One region of the Agrobacterium fabrum str. C58 genome, then DNA from elsewhere that is predicted to be linked to it. Evidence: predicted binding sites of a transcription regulator. Region 1 holds the regulator's gene; each other region holds the start of a gene.
The links. The regulator LexA, encoded in region 1, represses DNA repair genes until DNA is damaged. The targets are predictions, from matches to a motif close to TGTTCNNNNTGTGTTCNG.
Positions count from the first base shown of each region.

Region 2: a site for LexA is predicted at 975-992, ahead of ATU_RS03555 (PA0069 family radical SAM protein). Genes of this name have one in related genera too.
Region 3: a site for LexA is predicted at 949-966, ahead of ATU_RS03700 (energy-coupling factor ABC transporter ATP-binding protein). Genes of this name have one in related genera too.
Region 4: a site for LexA is predicted at 1,312-1,329, ahead of ATU_RS10660 (putative DNA modification/repair radical SAM protein). Genes of this name have one in related genera too.

Region 1 covers NC_003062.2:1,389,376-1,391,577, reverse strand. The annotation lists gene ATU_RS06890 (amino acid ABC transporter ATP-binding protein) at 1-303, shown strand, start outside; gene lexA (transcriptional repressor LexA) at 686-1,408, shown strand; gene ATU_RS06880 (glutathione S-transferase family protein) at 1,669-2,202, shown strand, end outside.
Region 2 covers NC_003062.2:721,027-723,228, forward strand. The annotation lists gene ATU_RS03555 (PA0069 family radical SAM protein) at 1-860, opposite strand, end outside; gene ATU_RS03560 (glycosyltransferase family protein) at 1,149-1,667, shown strand; gene ATU_RS03565 (FAD-binding oxidoreductase) at 1,679-2,202, opposite strand, start outside.
Region 3 covers NC_003062.2:748,137-750,338, forward strand. The annotation lists gene ATU_RS03695 (energy-coupling factor transporter transmembrane component T family protein) at 1-213, opposite strand, end outside; gene ATU_RS03700 (energy-coupling factor ABC transporter ATP-binding protein) at 210-890, opposite strand; gene ATU_RS03705 (winged helix-turn-helix domain-containing protein) at 1,003-2,199, shown strand.
Region 4 covers NC_003062.2:2,157,269-2,159,470, forward strand. The annotation lists gene ATU_RS10655 (UdgX family uracil-DNA binding protein) at 1-74, opposite strand, end outside; gene ATU_RS10660 (putative DNA modification/repair radical SAM protein) at 74-1,306, opposite strand; gene greA (transcription elongation factor GreA) at 1,528-2,004, shown strand; gene ATU_RS10670 (glycosyltransferase family 4 protein) at 2,085-2,202, shown strand, end outside.

The DNA.
Region 1 (2,202 bases):
CAGCAACGTGTAGCCATCGCCCGTTCGCTGGCGATGCGGCCGAAAGTCATGCTGTTCGACGAGGTGACATCCGCTCTCGATCCCGAACTGACGGGAGAGGTGCTCCTCGTCATGGAACAGCTGGCGCGGGAAGGCATGACGATGTTGCTGGTGACCCATGAAATGAGCTTTGCCCGCAGCGTCGCACATGTGACCGTCTTCATGCATCAGGGTAAGATCTGGGAAATGGGCGCTTCGAAACAGCTTTTCGAGAAACCACAAACGCCCGAGCTGCAGGCATTCCTCTCCAACGGCGTGAAATAGCCGGCGGAAGAGCAGGTCAGGCAAACGCAGTCATCGACCTTGCGCCATGAGGCTGTCGCTTCAAGGCGAATAAAAGAAGCAACGGAGAGGGCCATCACTCTGCGTTGCTTCGGCGCGTTCAGGCCGCTTCGGCTCCGAGGTCGTGATCTGACCTGGAAACTGTTCCCGCGACAATTTCATCGATCGGAATCCCCGACCGGCGTCTATTCCCAACGCTACTTATATCATCGGCCTGATCTCTTCATGTTTCGAAGATTGAATCAGGATTCGATATGCATCCTTCACGAAATTTTAGGGGATTGCGGAACACATATGGAACATATAGTGTTCGTTCTGTATTTGTTTCGCGACTTCAACGACGATTCTCAAGGGTGTTTTCCTCATGCTCACGCGCAAACAGCAGGAACTGCTTCTCTTCATTCATGAAAGAATGAAAGAGTCCGGCGTGCCGCCCTCCTTCGATGAAATGAAGGACGCACTCGATCTTGCTTCCAAATCCGGCATCCACCGGCTGATCACCGCGCTCGAAGAGCGCGGGTTTATTCGCCGGCTACCTAACAGGGCGCGAGCGCTGGAGGTTATCAAACTGCCCGAGGCTTATACGCCGGGCGCAAGGCCGCAACGCGGCTTTTCGCCGAGCGTCATCGAGGGCAGCCTTGGAAAACCGAAGGAGCCGGAACCGGCGCCTGCCGTGAAGGCGCCTGCCAATGATTTCGCCGGAGCTGCCACCATTCCCGTCATGGGTCGTATCGCTGCCGGTGTGCCGATTTCCGCCATCCAGAACAATACCCATGATTTGGCCGTGCCGGTGGACATGCTGGGTTCGGGCGAGCACTACGCGCTTGAGGTCAAAGGCGATTCGATGATCGAGGCCGGGATTTTTGATGGCGATACCGTCATCATCCGCAACGGTAATACCGCCAATCCGGGCGATATCGTCGTGGCGCTGGTGGATGATGAAGAAGCCACGCTGAAGCGCTTCCGCCGCAAGGGTGCGTCCATCGCGTTGGAAGCGGCCAATCCTGCCTACGAGACCCGCATTTTTGGACCGGATCGGGTGAAGATTCAGGGCAAGCTGGTCGGGTTGATACGCCGTTACCATTGATAGCTGGAGGCTGCTGCCGGTATTACTGAAACCGAATAGGTTTTCACGGGTAGATTTGGCTTTCGAAATGAATGGCGCATCGTTCCGTTGAATTGATGCGCCTTTTCTTTGTGAGATTGGCAAACGCACTCGTTGCTGCGAAATTCCGTCGTGTATGACGGCCCCTCCATCAATTGGCCTTATGGGAGCCATGGATTCTTTGCGATATTCCAAGGCTCCTTAGCAGGTGTAGAAATGTGCGTTCTATCGGGGAAAACGCCATGTACGATCTCTATATTGCCAACAAGAACTATTCCTCATGGTCATTGCGGCCCTGGGTTTTGATGCGCACGCTTGGCATCGCCTTTGATGAAAAACTCATTCCCTTTGGCGAAGGTGTTTCCTTCTCCAGCTTTTCGCCGACCGGCAAGGTGCCTTGCCTCGTCGACGAAGGGGTGACGGTCTGGGAAACGCTGTCGATTGCCGAATATCTCGCCGAGAGACATCAGGGCGTCTGGGCAGGCGACAAGCAGGCACGGGCCTGGTCACGCTCGGCGGCGAGTGAAATGCATGCGGGATTTTCCTCGCTTCGCAATCTCTACCCCATGTCGGTCGGCATCCGCGTAAAACCCAAAGCCGGTGATGCCGGGCTTGCGGCCGATATAAAGCGCATCGATGCGCTGTGGAGTGAAGGCCTCGCAAAATTCGGCGGACCGTTTCTAGCCGGTCAGAAATTCACGGCGGTCGACGCTTTCTTCTGCCCGGTGGCGTTCCGTTTCCAGACCTATGGCGCCGATCTTTCGCCGGCGGCGAAG
Region 2 (2,202 bases), 670 kb from region 1:
GAAGCCTCGGTCGCCCCCGCTGCCTTGCCGGCCTCGAGAATACGTTCGATCTCATGATCGTTGAGGGCCGGAATGACGGGCGCCATCATCACGGCAACCGGAACGCCAGCCTCCGTCAATGCCTTCACTGCCTCCAGCCGTTTCTCCGGCGTGGCAGCGCGCGGTTCCATGTTGCGCGCGAGCTTGCGGTCCAGCGTGGTTACGGAAATGCCGACCTTGGCGAGACCCTTTTTAGCCATTGGCGCCAGAATGTCGATGTCCCGCCTGATCAGCGCCGATTTGGTGACGATGGCGACGGGGTGATCGGCCTTGGCCAGCACTTCCAGTATCTGCCGCATGATACGCCATTCGCGCTCTATCGGCTGATAAGGATCGGTATTGGTGCCGATGGCGATCACCCGCGGCTTGTAGCCCGGTTTCGCCAATTCCCGTTCGAGCAGCTTTGCAGCATCCGGCTTGGCGAAAAGCTTCGACTCGAAATCGAGCCCGGCCGAAAGCCCCATATAGCTGTGGCTAGGCCTTGCGAAACAATAGATGCAGCCATGTTCGCAACCGCGATAGGGATTGATGGAACGGTCGAACGGGATATCTGGAGATTCGTTGTGAGTTATAATGCTGCGCGGCTTTTCGACCTGCACCTCGGTGCGGAATTCCGGCATATCCTCAAGCGTCTGCCAGCCATCGTCGAAAACCTCGCGCTGCAAGGCCTCGAAGCGCCCGTCCGGGTTCAACCCGGCGCCCCGCCCGCGACGACGGTCGATCTCGATGCGCAGGCCGGATGCATCGGCAAGCGCATTGGCAATATCAGGCATATGGCTCGGCTGAAAGGTGGCCTGCCCGTCAAGCGTATGGTTTCTCATCTGGATGCTCCCAGAGCGCCGCACGCCATCAAGGCACGCTCAACGCCCTAAACCGTTTCCATCTGGAGCGGCGTTTGCTCGCCGTCCGAATGATTAAATTCCTACATCAGGAATGAGAACAATACAAGAACAAAATTATGAGATTACGACTGGGTCGCCGGCCTGCGGCACAAACGGCGGAAGCCGGATGGCTATCGACGCCGGTGCAATGTGCCGCACGCATCGGGCTATTCTCCATCGCAAAGAGGCCAGTGGCAATTTATTGTGCGATGCGTTAGAGCTATGCCTATGTTGACAGTCTTAATGGAATGCCGGGATCAGGAACCGGAACTGGCGCACACGCTGTCCGCGCTTGTGACCGGTGCAGTGGAAGGGCTTGTGAGCGATGTGGTGATTCTCGATCACGGTTCGCGCGATGGATCGTCGCGCGTGGCCGATGCCGCCGGTTGCCGCTTTTATGGGCAGTGGGACATTCAGGAAATCCTGCAATCCGCGCGTGGCGGCTGGCTGTTGTTGATCGAGCCCGGTGCGCGCCCGCAGGCGGGCTGGATCGACGAAATCCTCGAATATGTCGCGATCTGCCCTGATCCCGCACGTTTTTCGCCCTCGCGTTATCACCGGCGGAATATCTTCAGCCGCATGGTGCACCGCGCACCGCCGCTGGAACACGGATACCTCCTGCCAAAGACACAGGCCCTTGCAATCGCAAAATCGGGCATGAGCCTTAAGGAGCTGGTTGGCGGGCAAAAGCCGCGCCGCTTGAATGCGGAAATGGTGCCGGCCTGGGCTTTGCGAACGCCGGCCTGAGGCCGGCAATCTTACCCCACCAAAACCTTGCCGGGGTTCATGATACCCGCAGGGTCGAAGGCGTGCTTGATGCGATGCATCAACTCCATTTCAATGCCGGGCCGGATGGCGGCCAGTTCGTCGCGCTTCAGCTGGCCGATACCATGTTCGGCCGAAATCGAGCCGCCGAGCGACAGCACGATACCGTGCACGATCTCGTTCATGTCTCGCCAGCGGCCGAGGAATTCGGCCTTGTCGGCACCGACTGGCTGGGAGATATTGTAGTGGATGTTGCCGTCGCCGAGATGGCCGAAGGCGCAGATGCGGGCGCCGGGAATGGCGGCGAGCACGGCCTTTTCCGCAGTAGTCATGAATTCCGGTATTTTCGACACCGGAACGGAAACGTCATGCTTGATCGATCCGCCCTCCGGCTTCTGCGCGTCCGACATGCTTTCACGCATGTGCCACAGCGCCTGACGCTGCGCTTCCGATGAGGCGATCACCGCATCCTCGACCAGCCCGGCCTCAAAACCACGCTCCAGCAGCGATTGCATCA
Region 3 (2,202 bases), 640 kb from region 1:
GGTCAGCATCACCGGCCGCAACCGCACGCCGATTTCCCGGAACGGCAGCCGCGTTTCGCGCAGGATTACGGCGGCCAGAATAGCGGCGCATCCCAACAGAACGAGGTCGCGGGTGAGGAACAGCGCGATGCTGAAGCCCATGAGCGTCAGGAGTTTGAGGCGCGGCGAGACGCGGTAGAACCATCCCGTGCCTTCCACATGCAGCGATTTCATTGCGCCGCCACCTCCAGATAGCGTGCCACCGCCTCTTCGGGGCCGGCATCGGCAACCAGCGCGCCACCATGGAAAACAAGCACACGGTCGAAGCCTTGAAGCAGCGGCAGGTCGTGGGTGATGACGATCAAGGACTGCGACAGCGCCGCCATGGTCTTTTCCACGATAGCCCGGTTTTTGAGATCAAGCTGGTTGGTCGGCTCGTCGAGGATGAGGATTTGCGGTTCGGTGACCAGCAGCGCGGCCAGCGCCGCAAGCTGCAACTCCCCGCCGGAAAGCTCATGCGCGCGCCGTTCCTCAAGATGGGAAACAGCGAGCCGGGCGAGAACGGCCTTCACCCGGTTTTCGATTTCCGTTTTGCCGAGACCGAGCCGCTTGAGACCGAAGGCGACATCGTCGCGTACGATCGGCAGGATGATCTGGTTCTGTGGATTCTGGAAGATGAAGCCGACCATCTGCAAGATCGCTTTGGCGTCCGCCACGGTATCGAGACCGTTCACCAAAACCTTGCCTTGGCTTGGCTTGTTCAGCCCGTTGATCAGCCGCGCAAAGGTCGTCTTGCCCGAGCCGTTGAGGCCGATCACGCCGATACGCCGTTCGATCAATGTCAAGGACAGCGGCTGCAGGGCCTGCCGGCCCTCGAAAGCGACACCGGCGGCGTCGAAACGGATTTCCAAGCTTTTATCCTCGCGCTCGTTTCCGGTTCTATACCCCGTCATCAACAGAAGTGAAACAAGGAACAAAAAAAGAACATTGCAATCCTGAAAAAGCCGTTCTACCTTCGCCACCATGGTGATCAAGGTTTCGAACGAAGCGGCAAGACGAATTTTTCTGGCGCGGCAGGGGCTTTCCTCGCCGCCCGGCAAGGCGCTTTCCAAGAGCGACCTGTTGCAGCTCATAACCGATATCGGTTTTGTGCAGGTGGATAGCATCGGCACGGTGGAGCGCGCCCACCACCAGATTATTTTCTCCCGCAACCAGACCTACCGGCGCGACCATCTGACCACGCTGCTGGAAAAGGACCGCGCGCTTTTCGAGCACTGGACGCATGATGCCTCCATCGTGCCGACGGAATTTTATCCCTATTGGAAACATCGCTTCCGCCGCCGCGAACCGATCATTCAGGAGCGCTGGCGCAAATGGCACGGTGAGGGCTTTGATGCGGCTTTCGGCGAAACGCTGGAGCGCATTGCGGCAACCGGTCCGGTTCTGGCGCGGGAGCTGAAAGAGGAGGGGCACCAGTCCGGCGGCTGGTGGAACTGGCATCCCTCCAAGACCGCCCTCGAATATCTCTGGCACACCGGCAAGCTCGCAATTGCCGGCCGCGTGAATTTCCAGAAGGTCTATGATCTGGCCGAACGGGTCATTCCCGGCGAGCATCACGAAACCGAGGTGGAGCACGCCGAATTCGTCGACTGGGCCTGCCGTCAGGCGCTGAAGCGGCTGGGTTTCGCCACTCACGGCGAAATCGCCGCCTTTTTCGATCTCGTCACCCCGCAGGAGGCGAGGGACTGGGTCAAAAGCCATCGCGACGAATTGTGTGAGGTCTCGCTTTTCTCCAGCGATGGCGAAACTGCCCGCCCGTCTTTTGCCTTCGCCGATTTCACAGCTGACCTGACGGATGTGCCGGAACCGTCTTCCCGCGTCCGGGTCTTGAGCCCCTTCGATCCGCTGCTGCGCGACCGCAATCGCACCGAACGGCTATTCGGCTTTTATTACCGTATCGAGGTCTTCGTACCGGAGCCGAAGCGGCAATATGGCTATTATGTCTTCCCGCTTCTGGAGGGCGACCGTGTTATTGGACGCATCGACATGAAGGCAGATCGCAAGCGCAGCACGCTGGATGTACGCCGCCTGTGGCTCGAACCCGGTGTGCGCGCTTCGGCCGGGCGACTGGAGAAGCTCGATGCGGAACTGGTGAGGCTGGCGCGGTTTACAGGGGTGGAGAGCGTGAATTATCTTGAGGGATGGCGGGGGGAAAGCTGAGGT
Region 4 (2,202 bases), 770 kb from region 1:
GCGGCAAGGGCCGCACGTGCGGCATCTCGCCACTCGCCGAACTCGCCCCGCCCTTCCAGAACCGGTCCATACATCAGAGTAGCGACAATTGTTCGGGCTGCGGCGCAAACATCGCCCGCAGGTCCGGCCGTTCGGTCAACTTGCCCGGCGTCCAGCCGTCAGCCACGACGAAGGCCTTGACCTTTTTCAGCGACACGCCAAAACGCGCCAGATCTTCCAGCCGCAGACGCCGAAACCTGCGGGAAGACAGAATGGAGGCCACGGTCTTCGTGCCGAATCCGGGCACCCGCAGCAGCATTTCCCGATCCGCCACGTTGACATCCACCGGAAACCGGTCGCGCTGTTTCAGCGCCCAGGCGAGCTTTGGGTCGATATCGAGATCGAGCATGCCGTCGCCACCGATTGCCGTTATCTCGCCGATGTCGAAACCGTAAAAACGATAAAGCCAGTCCGCCTGGTAAAGCCGGTGCTCGCGCATCAGTGGCGGCTTGATGAGCGGCAGGTTTTTCGACGAATCCGGAATGGGGCTGAAAGCGGAATAATAGACGCGCCGCAGACCGTAACTGCCATAAAGCCGGGCGCTGGTGGAAAGAATGGTGCTATCGTCAGCGCCATCCGCCCCCACGATCATCTGCGTGCTCTGGCCGGCCGGCGCAAAACGTCTGGTCTTTTTTGTCCTGATGGTTGGCTCCCCCGCCTCTTCGATCTTCAGGCGGATATCCGCCATGGAGCGGCGAATATTGGCGGGCTGCTTTTCCGGCGCGAAACGACTGACACCGCTATCGGTGGGTAATTCAATATTGATCGACAGCCGATCAGCATAAAGCCCCGCCTCCTCGATGAGCCTGGGCGATGCTTCCGGAATGGATTTCAGATGGATATAACCGCGAAAACCATGGGTGACCCGCAACTCCCGCGCCACGCGCACCATCTCTTCCATCGTATGGTCGGACGAACGGATGATGCCGGAGGACAGGAACAGCCCCTCGATATAGTTGCGCCGGTAAAACTCCAGCGTCAGCCACACCACCTCCTCGGCGGTGAACCGCGCCCGCTCGACATTGCTGGAGGAGCGATTGATGCAATAGGCGCAGTCATAGATGCAGAAATTGGTGAGCAGGATCTTCAGCAGCGAAATGCAGCGCCCATCCGGCGCATAGGCATGGCAGATGCCCGACCCCTCCGTGGAGCCCAATCCGCCCGATGCTGCGGAGTTACGTTTCACCGTGCCGCTCGATGCGCAGGATGCGTCATACTTGGCCGCGTCGGAGAGAATGGCCAGCCTTTGCCTGATCGACTTCTTCATGGATATGTTCACTATATGTTCTATTGACGGCTGTCAATATTGGAAATTAAGCCATTGATTAATTAGAAAAATATCCTCGGCTCAAATTTGCTGGCATTTCGCTATCGTCTTCTGATATAGTCGGCTCAGTTCTGATTTTGGCATGGTTCCGGAGTTCCTCTCCGGAACCTGTTTCTTTTTGTGTCTGCAAGTAAAGCGACCGGAATACGAAGGATAAAAAAATGGTAGAAAAAGTACCGATGACTCAGGGTGGATTCGTCAAGCTGCAGGAGGAGCTGCGCTTTCGCCAGCAGGAGGAGCGTCCCCGTATCATCGAGGCAATTGCGGAAGCGCGCGCCCATGGCGACCTTTCGGAAAATGCCGAGTACCATGCTGCCAAGGAAGCACAGAGCCACAATGAAGGCCGCATCACCGAACTCGAAGACCTGACCGCGCGCGCGGAAGTCATCGATCTTTCCAAGATGTCCGGTTCCAAGATCAAGTTCGGCGCCACCGTCAAGCTCATCGATGAAGACAGCGACGAGGAAAAGACCTATCAGATCGTCGGCGATCAGGAAGCCGATGTGAAGGCCGGCCGCATTTCCATCTCCTCGCCGATTGCCCGCGCCCTCATCGGCAAGGAAGTCGGCGACAGCATAGAAGTCAACGCGCCGGGTGGTGCCAAGGGTTACGAGATTCTCGCAGTTCAGTGGGGCTGATTGGCCCGATGCGATGCGCCTCGAGCGGGCGCATCGCTCCCTGACGAATCAACCTTCAGCCGCAGAGACGGAAGCCCATCTTGTCCCACGTCAGTCTGAAAGATGTGCAGGTACTCGCGCCGAATTTCAAGCGCAGGCTCTCCGGCGTCACCTCAACCATCGTTCAGCTCATTCCGGTGCAGAACCGGCTGGGGCAGA